DNA from 2 places in the Streptomyces sp. NBC_00663 genome. Region 1 is predicted to be linked to the other one. Evidence: predicted binding sites of a transcription regulator. Region 1 holds the regulator's gene; the other holds the start of a gene.
What was found. Region 1 encodes HspR, which represses chaperone genes until heat shock. Its sites were predicted from a motif close to TTGAGNNNNNNNNNCTCAA; they were not measured.

Region 1 (7,258 bases):
GTGCGGCGCCGACCACGGTCAGGACCAGCGACACGATGATCGCTGCGAGTTGCATGTCGGGGGCTCCTCGGGCCTGGGCGGGGCGAGATTACTAAGCGGTAACTTATGCAGTCCTCTTGAGGGTACCCGCATCCTCGTTCGCACTGTAGCCAGCACTGCGGTGATCTGTGTCGCTGAGGGTTGCCTTAAGAGCGGGCGGCAAAGCGTGTGGCAATCAGAACGTGTTATTCGTACCAAATTGGTACATTCGTGACTACTTTAAGACTCGTGCTCTATGGGATCGCTGCCGCCACCACCGCCCTGCTGCTGACCGCGGTACTCACCGCACTGCTGCGCGCCCCCGCCCTGCGCCTCGGTCTGATCGACCGGCGCCGACAGCAGCGCAAGGTGCCGCTGTCCGGGGGCGTGGCCGTGACGCTCGCGACCTGCGCGGTCGTCGTCACCGGGGAGCGGACCGGCGTCGCGCCCCCGGGCGGCGGCGAGCTGCTCTTCGCCGCCGCCGCCGTCGCCGCCCTCGGGCTCGCCGCCGACCTGTGGCGGGTCCGCGCGCGCGTGCTCTTCGTCGGTACGGCCGTGGCGGCGGCCTGCGTGGTGCCGTACGAGGAGACCGGCATCCTCGGCGGGGCGCTCGCCGTGGGCTGGATCGCGTGTGTCGCCCTCGGGTTCCGGGCACTCGACCACGCCGACGGGCTCGCCGGGACCGTCGGGGTCGTCGCCGCCTTCGGGGTGGGGGCCTGTGCGGCGGCCGAGGTGATGGACGGGCTCGCGGTGCTGCTGAGCGTGCTGGCCGCCGCGCTGACCGGGTTCCTCATGCACAACTGGCCGCCCGCGCGCGTGGGGCTCGGTTCGGGCGGGGCGCTGTTCGCCGGGTTCGTGCTCGCGGCGGCCGGTGTGGTGGCGCGCGCCGGGCACGAGGCGGGCTCCAGCGCGGGGGTGCTGTTCGCGCTCAACGCGGTGGCCGTCGCCGACGTCCTTCTGGTCGTCGTCGCCCGTCGGCTGGCCGGCCGGCGCGGCCCGGACCATCTCGCGCACCGGCTGCGCAGGCTGGGGCTGACCCCGCAGGGGACGGTGGTGCTGCTCGGGCTCGGGGCCTTCGCCGGGGTGCTCGTCGGGGTGCTGGAGCACCTCGGGTGGGTCGGGGCGACGGGGGCGCTGTGGGTGGCCGCGGGCGCCCTGGTCGTCGTACTCGCGCTGCTGCGGGTGAAGCCCTCAGGCGCTTCTCGACCGGTGCCGGCGCAGGCATCGCCGCAGGTCAGAGCGTCCTTGCGCGTAAGGAACGGATAAGAGTTGAGCGTCACAGACTCAGGTCTGTTGCACCAATCGCGTGCGTCATGCACACTTGAGTCCGTTCCACTCAAGTCAGCTGGAGGAATCAACCATGGCACGTGCGGTCGGCATCGACCTGGGCACGACTAACTCCGTCGTCAGCGTTCTCGAAGGCGGCGAGCCCACCGTCATCACCAACGCCGAGGGTGCCAGGACCACGCCGTCCGTCGTCGCCTTCGCGAAGAACGGCGAAGTGCTGGTCGGCGAGGTCGCCAAGCGCCAGGCGGTGACCAACGTGGACCGGACCATCCGTTCGGTGAAGCGCCACATGGGCACCGACTGGAAGATCGAGCTGGACGGGAAGCCCTTCAACCCGCAGCAGATCTCGGCGTTCATCCTCCAGAAGCTGAAGCGGGACGCCGAGGCGTACCTGGGCGAGAAGGTGACCGACGCGGTCATCACCGTCCCGGCGTACTTCAACGACTCCGAGCGTCAGGCGACGAAGGAAGCCGGTGAGATCGCCGGTCTCAACGTCCTCCGTATCGTCAACGAGCCCACCGCGGCCGCGCTCGCGTACGGCCTCGACAAGGACGACCAGACGATCCTCGTCTTCGACCTCGGTGGCGGCACCTTCGACGTGTCCCTCCTGGAGATCGGCGACGGCGTCGTCGAGGTGAAGGCCACCAACGGTGACAACCACCTCGGTGGTGACGACTGGGACCAGCGCGTCGTCGACTACCTGGTGCAGCAGTTCAAGTCCGGTCACGGCGTGGACCTCGCCAAGGACAAGATGGCGCTCCAGCGTCTGCGCGAGGCCGCCGAGAAGGCGAAGATCGAGCTGTCCTCGTCCACCGAGACCTCGATCAACCTGCCCTACATCACCGCGTCCGCCGAGGGTCCCCTGCACCTCGACGAGAAGCTCACGCGCGCTCAGTTCCAGCAGCTGACGGCCGACCTGCTGGAGCGCTGCAAGACGCCGTTCCACAACGTCATCAAGGACGCCGGCATCTCCATCAACGAGATCGACCACGTCGTCCTCGTCGGTGGCTCCACCCGTATGCCCGCCGTCGCCGAGCTCGTCAAGGAGCTGACCGGTGGCAACGAGGCCAACAAGGGCGTCAACCCGGACGAGGTCGTCGCCATCGGCGCCGCCCTCCAGGCCGGTGTCCTCAAGGGTGAGGTCAAGGACGTCCTGCTCCTCGACGTGACCCCGCTGTCCCTCGGTATCGAGACCAAGGGCGGCATCATGACCAAGCTGATCGAGCGCAACACCACGATCCCGACCAAGCGGTCCGAGATCTTCACGACGGCCGAGGACAACCAGCCGTCCGTGCAGATCCAGGTCTACCAGGGCGAGCGCGAGATCGCGGCGTACAACAAGAAGCTCGGGATGTTCGAGCTGACCGGTCTGCCGCCGGCCCCGCGCGGTGTCCCGCAGATCGAGGTCGCCTTCGACATCGACGCCAACGGCATCATGCACGTGACCGCGAAGGACCTCGGCACGGGCAAGGAGCAGAAGATGACCGTCACCGGCGGCTCCTCGCTGCCGAAGGACGAGGTCGACCGGATGCGCCAGGAGGCCGAGAAGTACGCGGAGGAGGACCACGCCCGCCGCGAGGCCGCCGAGACCCGCAACCAGGGCGAGCAGCTCGTCTACCAGACGGAGAAGTTCCTCAAGGACAACGAGGACAAGGTCCCCGGCGAGGTCAAGACCGAGGTCGAGGCCGCCGTCGAGGAGCTGAAGGCCGCGCTCAAGGGCGAGGACACCGCCGAGATCCGCACCGCCACCGAGAAGGTCGCCGCGGTCTCGCAGAAGGTCGGCCAGGCCATGTACGCGGACGCGGGCGCCGCGCAGGCCGCGGGCGGCGCCGACGCCGGTGCCGAGACCCCGAAGGCCGACGACGACGTCGTCGACGCCGAGATCGTCGACGAGGACCGTAAGGACGGTGCCGCGTGACGGAGGAGACCCCGGGCTTCGAGGAGAAGCCCGACGTCCCCTCCGGCGCCACCCCCGACGACGCCGAGTCGAAGGCCGCACCCTCGTCGAACGGCGAGGGGGCGGCCCCGGCCGGGGACGCAACCGCACAGATCGCCGGTCTGACCGCCCAGCTGGACCAGTCCCGCAAGGCGCTCGAAGAGCGCACCGCGGACCTCCAGCGGCTCCAGGCCGAGTTCCAGAACTACCGCCGCCGCGTGGAGCGGGACCGGATCACGGTCAAGGAGATCGCCATCGCGAACCTCCTGACCGAACTCCTGCCCGTGCTCGACGACATCGGCCGCGCCCGGGACCACGGCGAGTTCGTCGGCGGATTCAAGTCCGTCGGTGAGTCGCTGGAGACCGTCGCGGCGAAGATGGGTCTCCAGCAGTTCGGCAAGGAGGGCGAGCCCTTCGACCCGACGATCCACGAGGCCCTGATGCACAGTTACGCGCCGGACGTCACCGAGACGACCTGCGTGGCGATCCTCCAGCCGGGGTATCGCATCGGCGAGCGCACCATCCGCCCCGCGCGGGTGGCCGTCGCCGAACCGCAGCCGGGCGCGCAGACCGTCAAGGCCGAGGAGGGCTCCTCCGAGGCCGCCGAGGACAAGGACACCAGCTCTGAAGAGGGCTGAGGTCACGGTCTCTGACCGGAAGGAGGGACGTCGGGGATGAGCACCAAGGACTTCATCGAGAAGGACTACTACAAGGTCCTCGGCGTCCCCAAGGACGCCACCGAGGCCGAGATCAAGAAGGCGTACCGGAAGCTCGCCCGCGAGTTCCACCCGGACGCCAACAAGGGCAACGTCAAGGCGGAGGAGCGCTTCAAGGAGATCTCCGAGGCGAACGACATCCTCGGTGACCCCAAGAAGCGCAAGGAGTACGACGAGGCCCGCGCCCTCTTCGGCAACGGCGGCTTCCGCCCGGGGCCGGGCGCGGGCGGCGGCTCCTTCAACTTCGACCTGGGCGACCTCTTCGGAGGCGGCGCCCAGGGCGGCGGCCAGGGTTCCGGCGGCTTCGGCGGCGGGATCGGCGACGTGTTCGGCGGCCTGTTCAACCGCGGCGGCACCGGGGGCACCACCCGGGTGCAGCCGCGGCGCGGACAGGACATCGACACCGAGGTCACGCTGAGCTTCACCGAGGCCATCGAGGGGGCCACGGTCCCGCTGCGGATGTCCTCGCAGTCCCCCTGCAAGGCGTGTTCGGGCACCGGCGACAAGAACGGCACACCGCGCGTGTGCCCGACCTGCGTCGGCACCGGCCAGGTGGCGCGGGGTTCGGGCGGCGGCTTCTCGCTCACCGACCCCTGCCCCGACTGCAAGGGCCGCGGTCTCATCGCCGAGCACCCCTGCATGGACTGCAAGGGCAGCGGTCGCGCCAAGTCCTCGCGCACCATGCAGGTCCGCATCCCCGCCGGGGTGACGGACAGCCAGCGCATCCGCCTGCGCGGCAAGGGAGCGCCGGGTGAACGAGGCGGCCCCGCGGGCGACCTGTACGTCACCGTCCACGTGGACGCGCACCCGGTCTTCGGCCGCAAGGAGGACAACCTCACGGTCACCGTCCCGGTGACGTTCGCGGAGGCGGCCCTCGGCGGCGAGGTCCGGGTTCCCACCCTGGGCGGCCCGCCCGTCACGCTGAAGCTGCCGCCCGGCACGCCCAACGGCCGCACCATGCGCGCCCGCGGCAAGGGCGCGGTCCGCAAGGACGGCACCCGCGGCGATCTCCTGGTCACCGTCGAGGTGAGTGTCCCCAAGGACGTGACGGGGAAGGCTCGTGAAGCGCTGGAGGCGTATCGCGAGGCGACCGCGGACGAGGATCCGCGGGCGGAGCTGTTCCAGGCCGCGAAGGGAGCATGAGAGAGCCATGGATGGGACCGGCCGTCGACGCAATCCGTACGAACTGACCGAGGAGACCCCGGTCTACGTCATCTCGGTGGCGGCCCAGCTCTCCGGCCTGCACCCGCAGACCCTTCGCCAGTACGACCGCCTCGGCCTGGTCTCCCCGGACCGCACCGCCGGCCGGGGCCGCCGCTACTCGGCCCGTGACATCGAACTGCTGCGTACCGTCCAGCAGTTGTCGCAGGACGAGGGCATCAACCTGGCCGGCATCAAGCGCATCATCGAACTGGAGAACCAGGTCGCGGCCCTCCAGTCCCGCGTCGCGGAGATGGAGGCGGCCCTGGAGGGCGCCGCCGCCACGATGCGCCAGCGGGAGGCGGCGGTGCACGCGTCGTACCGACGCGACCTGGTGCCGTACCAGGAAGTGCAGCAGACCAGCGCGCTGGTGGTGTGGCGGCCGAAGAAGGCCAAGGACTGAACACATCCATGAGAAGGGGCCCGGAGGTTCACCCTCCGGGCCCCTTCTCATGGACTCAGCGGTTGCTGGAGGCCGGGCACGCGCCTCATCCGACCATGAAGGTGACCTTGGCGAACGAGCCGCTGCGGCCGTAGTAGTCGATCGCGCGCACCTCGAAGACATAGAAGCCCGGCGCGGGCGGAGTCCAGGTGACCGTCGAATCCTCGATGGTCATGTACCCGGTGTCGGAGGTGCCGTAGAAGCGGTACGTGTACCCGGACAGCAGCCGGTCGTGGTGCAGCGTCACCGTGAGCGGAACACCGGTGCCGCCGTGCGGCGCGCAGTCGTTGGCCGTGCACTCCTTGTACGGGGCGGACAGCGTGATCGTCGGCGCGACGGGAGCCGTCGGCGTGGCCGGGGTCTCCCGCCACACCTGGACGGACTCGGACGGCGCGGACTCACGGCCCTCGGCGTCGAGGGCGACGACGTAGTAGTCGTCGGCGACGGCCAGCGCCTCGGTGTCGGAGTAACGCGGCGCGGTGGTGGGGCGGTCCCCGAGCCGGGTCCAGGCGGCGTTCCGGTCGGTGCGCCGGTAGACCCGGTAGCCCTTGGCGTCGGTGACGGAGGCCCAGGTGAGCTCGGTGGCGCTGTCGAGGGGCGTGCCCTGGACGCCGGTCGGGGCCGCCACGGCGCCCGGGGCCGGGCGGGTCGCGGTGACCGGGGCGGAGACGGGGGCGAGGTTGCCGTAGTCGTCGACGGCCTGGACGCGGTAGGTGAGCGGGACTCCGGCCTCCGCGCGCAGGTCGTTGAACGAGAGGCCGAAGACGGTCTCCGGTCCGTCGGGGTCCCACGCGCCGTCGGGCGCGGCCCACACCTCGTAGTGGTTGACGTGGCGGTCGTCGGACGAGGCCTGCCAGCGCACCGCGTTGCCCGCCGTGGTGCCCTCCACCGTCACATCGGTGACCTGGGCGGGCGGGGCGGTGTCAGGCTCGCCGGTGTCGGCCACGGCGGACGGCGCGGACTCGTTGGCGACCGGGTCCACCGCGGTGACGCGGTAGTACAGCCGCCCGGTCAGATCGGCCCCGGTGTCCCGGTACCAGGCGCTGTCGAGCCCGTCGGCGATCCGCGTGAACGGCCCCCCTGGCGCGGTCGCCCGGTACACGCGGTACGTGTCCGTGACACCGTTGGTGTCCCAGGCCAGCGTCACCGCTCCCGGACCCACCTTCGCGTACAGCCCGGTGGGCGCGTCGGGGGCGGTGCGGTCGGGGGTGCCGACCGGCTGATCGGCGGTGCCGGCGGAGACGTTGCCCGCCCTGTCGTACGCGCGGACCTCGTAGTAGTACGTCGCGCCGGTCGCCGGCGGGGTGTCGCTGTACGAGGTGGCGGTGGTCGTCGCGAGCGGGCTACTGCCGAAGGACGTGCCCTTGAGCCGCCGGTAGACCTTGTACCCGGCGAGGTCCATCTCCTTGTTCTTCGCCCAGGCAAGCTTGGCCTTGCCGGTCGCGGAGTCGTACGTGAGCGAAGTGCCCGTCGGGACAAGGGGCTTGACCTTGTCGACCGTGGCGGACGTACGGGGCGTGTACGCGAACTTCACCTTGGCGGCGCCGGTCCAGTTGACGTAGTCGACGCGGAGGGTGTGCTTGCCGGAGGGGACGGTGACGTTGACGGTCTTGGAGACGGTCGTGGACGTGTTCTTCCACAGGTCGACCTTGCGGGTGC
Region 2 (7,258 bases), 2.8 Mb from region 1:
ACACCTTGTCCACCCACTGGTACTGCCCGACGACCGGCCCGTCCCCGGCCTTGTTGTCGATGCCGTGAGTGTTGGTCTCCTCGAAGACCTCGACGGTCTTCACGACGCGTTCCTCACGGCGGCGCTCGAAGATCTTCGAGGTCGCGCGCTGGGTCACGTCCTTGCTGTAGCCGGTGGCGACCTTGGTGGACTCCTCCTTCGACTTCTCCAGCGAGAAGTCGGTGGACGCCTTGAACTCGACCACGGGACCGTACTTCCCGGTGAGTGAGAGACCGACCTTGAGGCTCGCGTCCTCCTTCTGGACCGTGCTCGCCTCGGTCTTCAACTCGAAGCGCTCGGTGCTCTGTTGGTCGCGTTCCTCCTCGCGCCGGGTCTCGGTCTCGACCGTGACCGTCTCCTCCGTGGTCCGGGCCCGTTTGTGGACCCGCTCCTTGAACTCGCCCTTGAGCACGTTCTCGACGTGCGCGAGCTCCCCGGCCTCGTACCGTTTCAGATTCTGACGTACCGTCAACAGGTCGCCGATACCGGCCGGGGCGACCGTTCCGTACGTCGTCGGCACGGTCACGGCGGCCATGCCGCCCCGCTCAAGGTGTCCCACGGCCGCGGCCCACGGCTCCAGATAGGTGTCGCCGGGCTTCACCATCCGGGTGTCGGCGAGCTGGAGGGAGCGGGCCAACCGCAGTTCCGGCTCGCGCAGTTCGAGCGAGAGGCGGTCGGCGGCGGTGGGGACGCCGACCCGGGTGAGATCGAGGCCGCGCTCGTCGAGGACGTCCCGCACCGCGGCCGGGAGCGCCTTCCAGACCGTGGACTTGAGGTGCAGTGGCAGACCGGCCGTGTGGACGTCCGCGCTCCCGCCGCCGTGCGCGGGCGCCAGGTCGTCCGGGTCCCCGTCCCGGGGTTCCGCGGCCGGTACCGGGGGGAGCGCGGCGGCGCCCGGGCGGGGGGCCGCTCGGTCGCCGGCCGTGGGCAGGGCCAGATGCTCCGGTGTCAGCCGGGTGAGGGTCTCGTAGGCGTTGAGGAGGCGGTCGCGTTCCGCGGTGAGCGCGTCCGTCGGGTCGTCGTCGTCCGTCTCCCGGGGCGGCCGGCGGTCGGTGCCCTGCTCGGTGGGGGCGGGCAGGGGGAAGACGTCCTCGGGAAGGAGCAGGGTGCGCTCCAGCGCCTCGGCCACGGCGCCCGCACCTTCCAGGGCGCGGTCCCGGTCGGCCACCCGCTCCAGGATCGCGGCGGCACGCAGCAGCACGGCCGCGTCCGCGATCCGCAGGCCGCCCTCGCGCCCGAGGACGACACTCGTCGCGACCAGGTCGCCGAGACGTTCGAGGTCGTGGGCGAAGGCCTCGCCCGCCCGTACTTCCTCGGCCTCGGCGTCGAAGCTGTCCAGCACCAGTGCGCGCAGGTCGCGCAGCTTGGTGTGCTCGGTGTTCGCCAGCGCCGTCGCGAAGTGTGGCCACCGTGCCCCGAGTGCGAGGTCGGCCGGTGAGCGCAGCGGATCGGCCTTGCGCTGGGCCAGGGCCACGCGGCGGACGGCGTCCCTGGGCTGCTCGCTCTGGAGCGCCTTGCGCAACTGGGCGCCGTAGCTCTGCGAGAGCCGTAGCGGCACGATCTTCGTCGCGTCCATCCGCTGAGCGGGCCTGGTCATCAGGAACCGGAACAGCTCTTCCATGGCACTCTCCCCCGAGATCCTCTGAGATCCCCCGGGATTCGCGGAGATCCTCTGAGATCCCCCGAAATCCCCGTGTTCCTCGCGGCGCGAGTGCGAGGACTGTGCCCGTCATGCTCAGGGCTGCCGTGGGGAGGGAACAAGGCGGATACGGGCAGTACCGCACAACTTCACCTGGCTGCGGAGGGTCACATCGGGCCGTCTCCGTAGCGGGCGTACGCGCGGCGCCGCTGATTTCGGGGTACCCGGGGGACGCGGCATTGACAACAGCCCACTCAAGTTTTGTGCTGGAGTCCGGGAAGTGCCCTGGCGGAAGGGGACAGTGATGGGACGCGCGGTCGGGATCGATCTGGGGACCACGAACTCCGTGGTGGCCGTCCTGGAGGGCGGCGACCCCACGGTCGTCGCCAATGCGGAGGGGGCCAGGACCACACCGTCGGTCGTGGCCTTCGCGAAGAACGGGGAAGTGCTCGTCGGGGAGGTCGCCAAGCGGCAGGCCGTGACGAACGTGGAGCGGACGGCCCGGTCCGTGAAGCGGTACATGGGCGACGGCGGCTGGCGGTTCCCGGAGCAGGGTTCGGTCGACGGCACCCGCTACCGGGCGCAGGAGCTGTCGGCGCGGGTGCTCCAGAAGCTGAAGCGGGACGCCGAGTCCTATCTCGGCGAGGACGTCACCGACGCGGTGATCACGGTCCCGGCGTACTTCGATGACGCCCAGCGGCAGGCCACCAAGGAGGCCGGCGAGATCGCGGGCCTGAAGGTGCTGCGGATCATCAACGAGCCGACCGCCGCCGCCCTCGCCTACGGCCTGGACCGGGGCGAGGAGCAGACGGTCCTCGTCTTCGACCTCGGCGGCGGCACCTTCGACGTGTCGCTGCTGGAGATCGGCGACGGTGTCATCGAGGTCAAGGCGACCAACGGCGACACGCATCTCGGCGGCGACGACTGGGACCAGCGGGTCGTCGAGCACCTGGTGAAGACGTTCCAGGGGCAGTACGGCATCGACCTCGGCAAGGACAAGATGGCCCTGCAACGGCTGCGCGAGGGCGCCGAGAAGGCCAAGATCGAGCTGTCCAGCTCGTCGGAGACCACGATCAACCTCCCGTACATCACCGCCTCCGCCGAAGGTCCGCTGCACCTCGACGAGAAGCTGACGCGCGCTCAGTTCCAGGAGCTCACCGCCGACTTGCTCGACCGCTGCAAGACCCCCTTCCACCAGGCCGTCAAGGACGCCGGCATCAAGCTCGCCGCGGTCGACCACGTCATCCTCGTCGGGGGCTCGACCCGGATGCCCGCCGTCACCGACCTCGTCAAGGAACTCACCGGCAAGGACCCGCACAAGGGCGTCAACCCGGACGAGGTCGTCGCCCTCGGCGCCGCTCTTCAGGCGGGTGTCGTCCGCGGCGACGTCAAGGACGTCCTCCTCCTCGACGTCACCCCGCTGTCCCTGGGCATCGAGACCAAGGGCGGCATCATGACCAAGCTCATCGAGCGCAACACCACGATCCCGACCCGGCGTTCGGAGATCTTCACCACCGCCACCGACAACCAGCCCTCGGTCGGCATCCAGGTCTACCAGGGCGAACGCGAGATCGCGGCCTACAACAAGAAGCTCGGTGTCTTCGACCTCACCGGCCTGCCGCCGGCGCCCCGTGGCGTCCCGCAGATCGAGGTCGCCTTCGACATCGACGCCAACGGGATCATGCACGTCTCCGCGAAGGACCTCGCGACCGGCCGCGAGCAGAAGATGACCGTCACCGGCGGCTCGGCGCTGCCCAAGGACGACATCGACCGCATGATGCGGGACGCCGAACAGTACGCGGAGGAGGACCGGGGGCGCCGGGAGGCCGCCGAGACCCGCAACCAGGCCGAGCAACTCGTCTACCAGACCGAGAAGTTCCTCCGGGAGAACGACGAACGTGTCCCCGCCGAGACCAAGGCGGACGTGGAGTCGGCCATCACGGAACTCAAGACGCTCCTGGAACAGAACGCCGACACGAACGCCCTGCGCAACGGCGTCGAGAACCTCGCCACCGTGAGCCAGCGGGTGGGGCAGGCGATGTACGCGCAGGCGCAGCAGTCGGAGCCCACCGAACAGCAGACCACCACGCCCCCCGAGGAGGAGGGCGTGGTGGACGCGGAGATCGTCGACGAGGACCGGGAACAGAAGGGCGGGGCGGCTTAGGACTTCGCGCGCTCCCAGCCCCGCCGCTCCGGACGCGGCCCCAGCCTCCTGGGGTCGCGTGCCCGGTAGACGACGTAGGGCCGGAACAGATACTGCACCGGCGCGCTGAACATATGGACCAGCCTGCTGTACGGCACGAACGCGATCAGCGCCATCCCGATCACCGCGTGGATCCGGTACAGCAGCGGCACCCCGTGCATCCGGTCGAGGTCCGGCTGGAGGGTGAACAGGCTGCGCGCCCAAGGGGCGATGGACTCACGGTAGTTGTAGCCGTCGCCGGAGGCGTGGGTCAGCTTGGCGATCATGCCCATCGCGATCGCGCCGAGCAGCACCAGGTACATGAGCTTGTCGTTGGCGGTGGTCGCACGGAAGACGGGCGCCCGCGTCCGGCGCCGGTAGACCAGCAGCACGACCCCGGCGACCGTGAGGACGCCGGCCGCGGTGCCGCCGTAGAGCGAGAACAGGTGGTACGTGTGCTCGCTGATCCCCAGTTTGTCCGTCCACGACATCGGGATGAACAGCCCGACGATGTGCCCGGCCAGCACGAAGAGGATGCCGTAGTGGAACGCCGGGGAGGCGATGTTCAGCAGCTTCGACTCGTAGACCTGCGAACTGCGGGTCGTCCAGCCGAACTTGTCGTAGCGGTAGCGCCAGACGAGTCCGGCGACGAGCAGGGCGACGGCGACGTACGGCAGCACGCCCCAGAGGAGTGTGGTCATCAGCGCACCCCGGTGCAGTTGGGCAGTGTGGCGCATACGGCGTCCAGGACGGACGCGTACGGGGTCCCGAACGCGGTGAGCCGGGAGCGCAACTGCTCCAGGCCGTCCCGGTGTTCGGTGAGCAGGTCGGTGTTCCCGGTGCGCGCCGCGAACTCAAGCACCGCGGGCAGGAAGTCGGGCAGCTCCTCACCGGTGAACTCCAGGCCGGCGGCCCGGTAGACGTCCTTGAAGCGGACCAGCGACATCCCACGCCGCCGCGTGTCCCCGTCCTGCCACCAGCTCAGATACAGACTGTGCCGGTTCTTGAAGTCGAAGACCTGGACGTAGTGCGCGGCCAGCTCCTGCGGCGCGGTCAGCGCCGCGTGGTCCGTGAACTCCCGCAACTGCGGCGCCGCTTCACGCAGCAGCGGCAGCCGGGCCCGGAAGTCGTCGTCGGGGTAGGTCAGACAGAGCGCTGCTGCCTGGTACAGCACGGCGTACGACGGCATCAGACCTCCTCGACGTCGGCGGGGTCGTCGGACGTCTGGCGTTTGCGCAGGCCGTGGAAGTTCTCCACGGACACCACCGGCAGCAGCTTGCGCTGCCCGGAGTCCTGGCCGAACGGCCCGTCGCCGCCCATGCCCGGACCGCCCTCGTACTCGAGACTGCACCCCTCCGGGAGCGCCGACTCCTCAAGGCGCCGGGCGTCACCGACGGCGGCGGTCGGGATCACGTACCGGTCGTCGTACTTGGCGATGGCCAGCAGCCGGTACATCTCCTGGATCTCCTCGGGCTTCATACCGACCGCCTCGGTGACGGCCGGGTCCGGGTCCTCGCCGAGGTTGATCGCCCGCATGTGGGCGCGCATCGCGGCGAGCTTCTCCAGACACGCCCGCACGGGCGCGGTGTCGCCCGCGGTGAAGATCTCCGCGAGGTACTCCAGCGGGATGCGGAGCGTGTCGATCGCGCCGAAGAGGTTCTGGGCGTCCTCACCGTCGTGCCCGGTCTCGGTGAGCGCGTCCACGACCGGGGAGAGCGGCGGGATGTACCAGACCATCGGCATGGTGCGGTACTCGGGATGCAGCGGGAGCGCCACCTTGTACGTGCTGATCAGCGCGCGCACGGGGGAGCGGCGGGCCGCCTCCATCCAGTCGTACGAGATTCCCGCCTCCTCGGCGGCCCGCTGCACGGCCGGATCGTCCGGGTCGAGAAAGACGCCCAACTGGGCCTCGTACAGGCCCGTTTCGTCGGGAGTGGAGGCCGCTTCCGTCACCTTGTCGGCGTCGTAGAGGATCACGCCGAGATAGCGGAGGCGGCCCACGCAGGTCTCCGAGCAGACCGTCGGCAGGCCCACCTCGACGCGCGGGTAGCACATGGTGCACTTCTCGGCCTTGCCGGTGCGGTGGTTGAAGTAGACCTTCTTGTACGGGCATCCGGTCACGCACATCCGCCAGCCCCGGCAGTGGTCCTGGTCGACCAGGACGATGCCGTCCTCCGCCCGCTTGTACATCGCGCCCGACGGACACGAGGCGACGCAGGACGGGTTGAGGCAGTGCTCGCAGATGCGCGGCAGATAGAACATGAAGGTCTGCTCGAACTCGAACTTCACCTTGTCCGCCGCCTGTTGGCGGGTGCGCTCGACCATCGGGTCGAGGTCCCCGTAGGCGGGGGCGCCGGCGAGGTTGTCGTCCCAGTTCGACGACCACTCGATCTTCATCGGCTTGCCGTCGATCTGCGACACCGGCCGGGCCACCGGGAAGTCGTCGCCGAGCGGCGCGTCGGTGAGGTTCTTGTAGTCGTAGGTCCAGGGCTCGTAGTAGTCCTTGATCTCCGGGAGCTTGGGGTTGGAGAAGATGCCGAGGAGCTTCTGGAACCGGCCGCCCGCCTTGAGCTTCAGCGCGCCCCGTTTGTTCAGCTCCCAGCCGCCGTGCCACTTCTCCTGGTCCTCGTAGCGGCGCGGATAGCCCTGCCCGGGGCGGGTCTCCACGTTGTTGAACCAGACGTACTCCATGCCCTGCCGGTTGGTCCATGCCTGCTTGCAGGTGACCGAGCAGGTGTGGCAGCCGATGCACTTGTCGAGGTTCATGACCATCGCGATCTGAGCCATCACTCGCATCAGTACTGCACCTCCTGGCTGCGGCGGCGGATGACCGTCACCTCGTCGCGCTGGTTGCCCGTCGGGCCCAGGTAGTTGAACGCCCAGCTCAACTGGGCGTAGCCGCCGATGAGATGGGACGGCTTGAGGATCAGCCGGGTGAGCGAGTTGTGGATGCCGCCGCGTTTGCCGGTGGCCTCGGTCTTCGGCACGTTGACCGTGCGTTCCTGCGCGTGGTGCATATAGACCGTGCCGGCCGGCATCCGGTGCGAGACGACCGCGCGGGCCACGACCACGCCGTTGCGGTTGACCGCCTCGATCCAGTCGTCGTCCTTCACACCGATCGCGTCGGCGTCCTGCGGGGACATCCAGATGGACTGGCCGCCGCGGGAGAGGGCGAGCATGAACAGGTTGTCCTGGTACTCGGAGTGGATGGACCACTTGTTGTGCGGGGTGAGGTATCGGACCGTCACCTCCCGTTGTCCGTCCGGGCCGAGCTGTGGTTCGCCGAACAGTTTGTTCATGTCGAGGGGCGGCCGGTAGACCGGGAGCGCCTCACCGAGCTCGTGGATCCAGTCGTGGTCCAGGAAGAAGTGCTGGCGGCCGGTGAGGGTGTGCCAGGG

Region 2: the regulator HspR is predicted to act here: its motif matches at 1,918-1,936, upstream of dnaK (molecular chaperone DnaK).

The regions. Positions count from the first base shown of each region.
Region 1 covers NZ_CP109027.1:4,514,190-4,521,447, reverse strand. Annotated here, with positions in the region: gene OG866_RS20590 ((Fe-S)-binding protein) at 1-55, opposite strand, end outside; gene OG866_RS20585 (MraY family glycosyltransferase) at 268-1,284, shown strand; gene dnaK (molecular chaperone DnaK) at 1,379-3,223, shown strand; gene grpE (nucleotide exchange factor GrpE) at 3,220-3,879, shown strand; gene dnaJ (molecular chaperone DnaJ) at 3,916-5,100, shown strand; gene OG866_RS20565 (heat shock protein transcriptional repressor HspR) at 5,108-5,560, shown strand; gene OG866_RS20560 (fibronectin type III domain-containing protein) at 5,646-7,258, opposite strand, start outside.
Region 2 covers NZ_CP109027.1:1,738,509-1,745,766, reverse strand. Annotated here, with positions in the region: gene OG866_RS07935 (hypothetical protein) at 1-1,660, opposite strand, end outside; gene dnaK (molecular chaperone DnaK) at 1,983-3,842, shown strand; gene narI (respiratory nitrate reductase subunit gamma) at 3,839-4,561, opposite strand; gene narJ (nitrate reductase molybdenum cofactor assembly chaperone) at 4,561-5,049, opposite strand; gene narH (nitrate reductase subunit beta) at 5,049-6,656, opposite strand; gene OG866_RS07910 (nitrate reductase subunit alpha) at 6,656-7,258, opposite strand, start outside.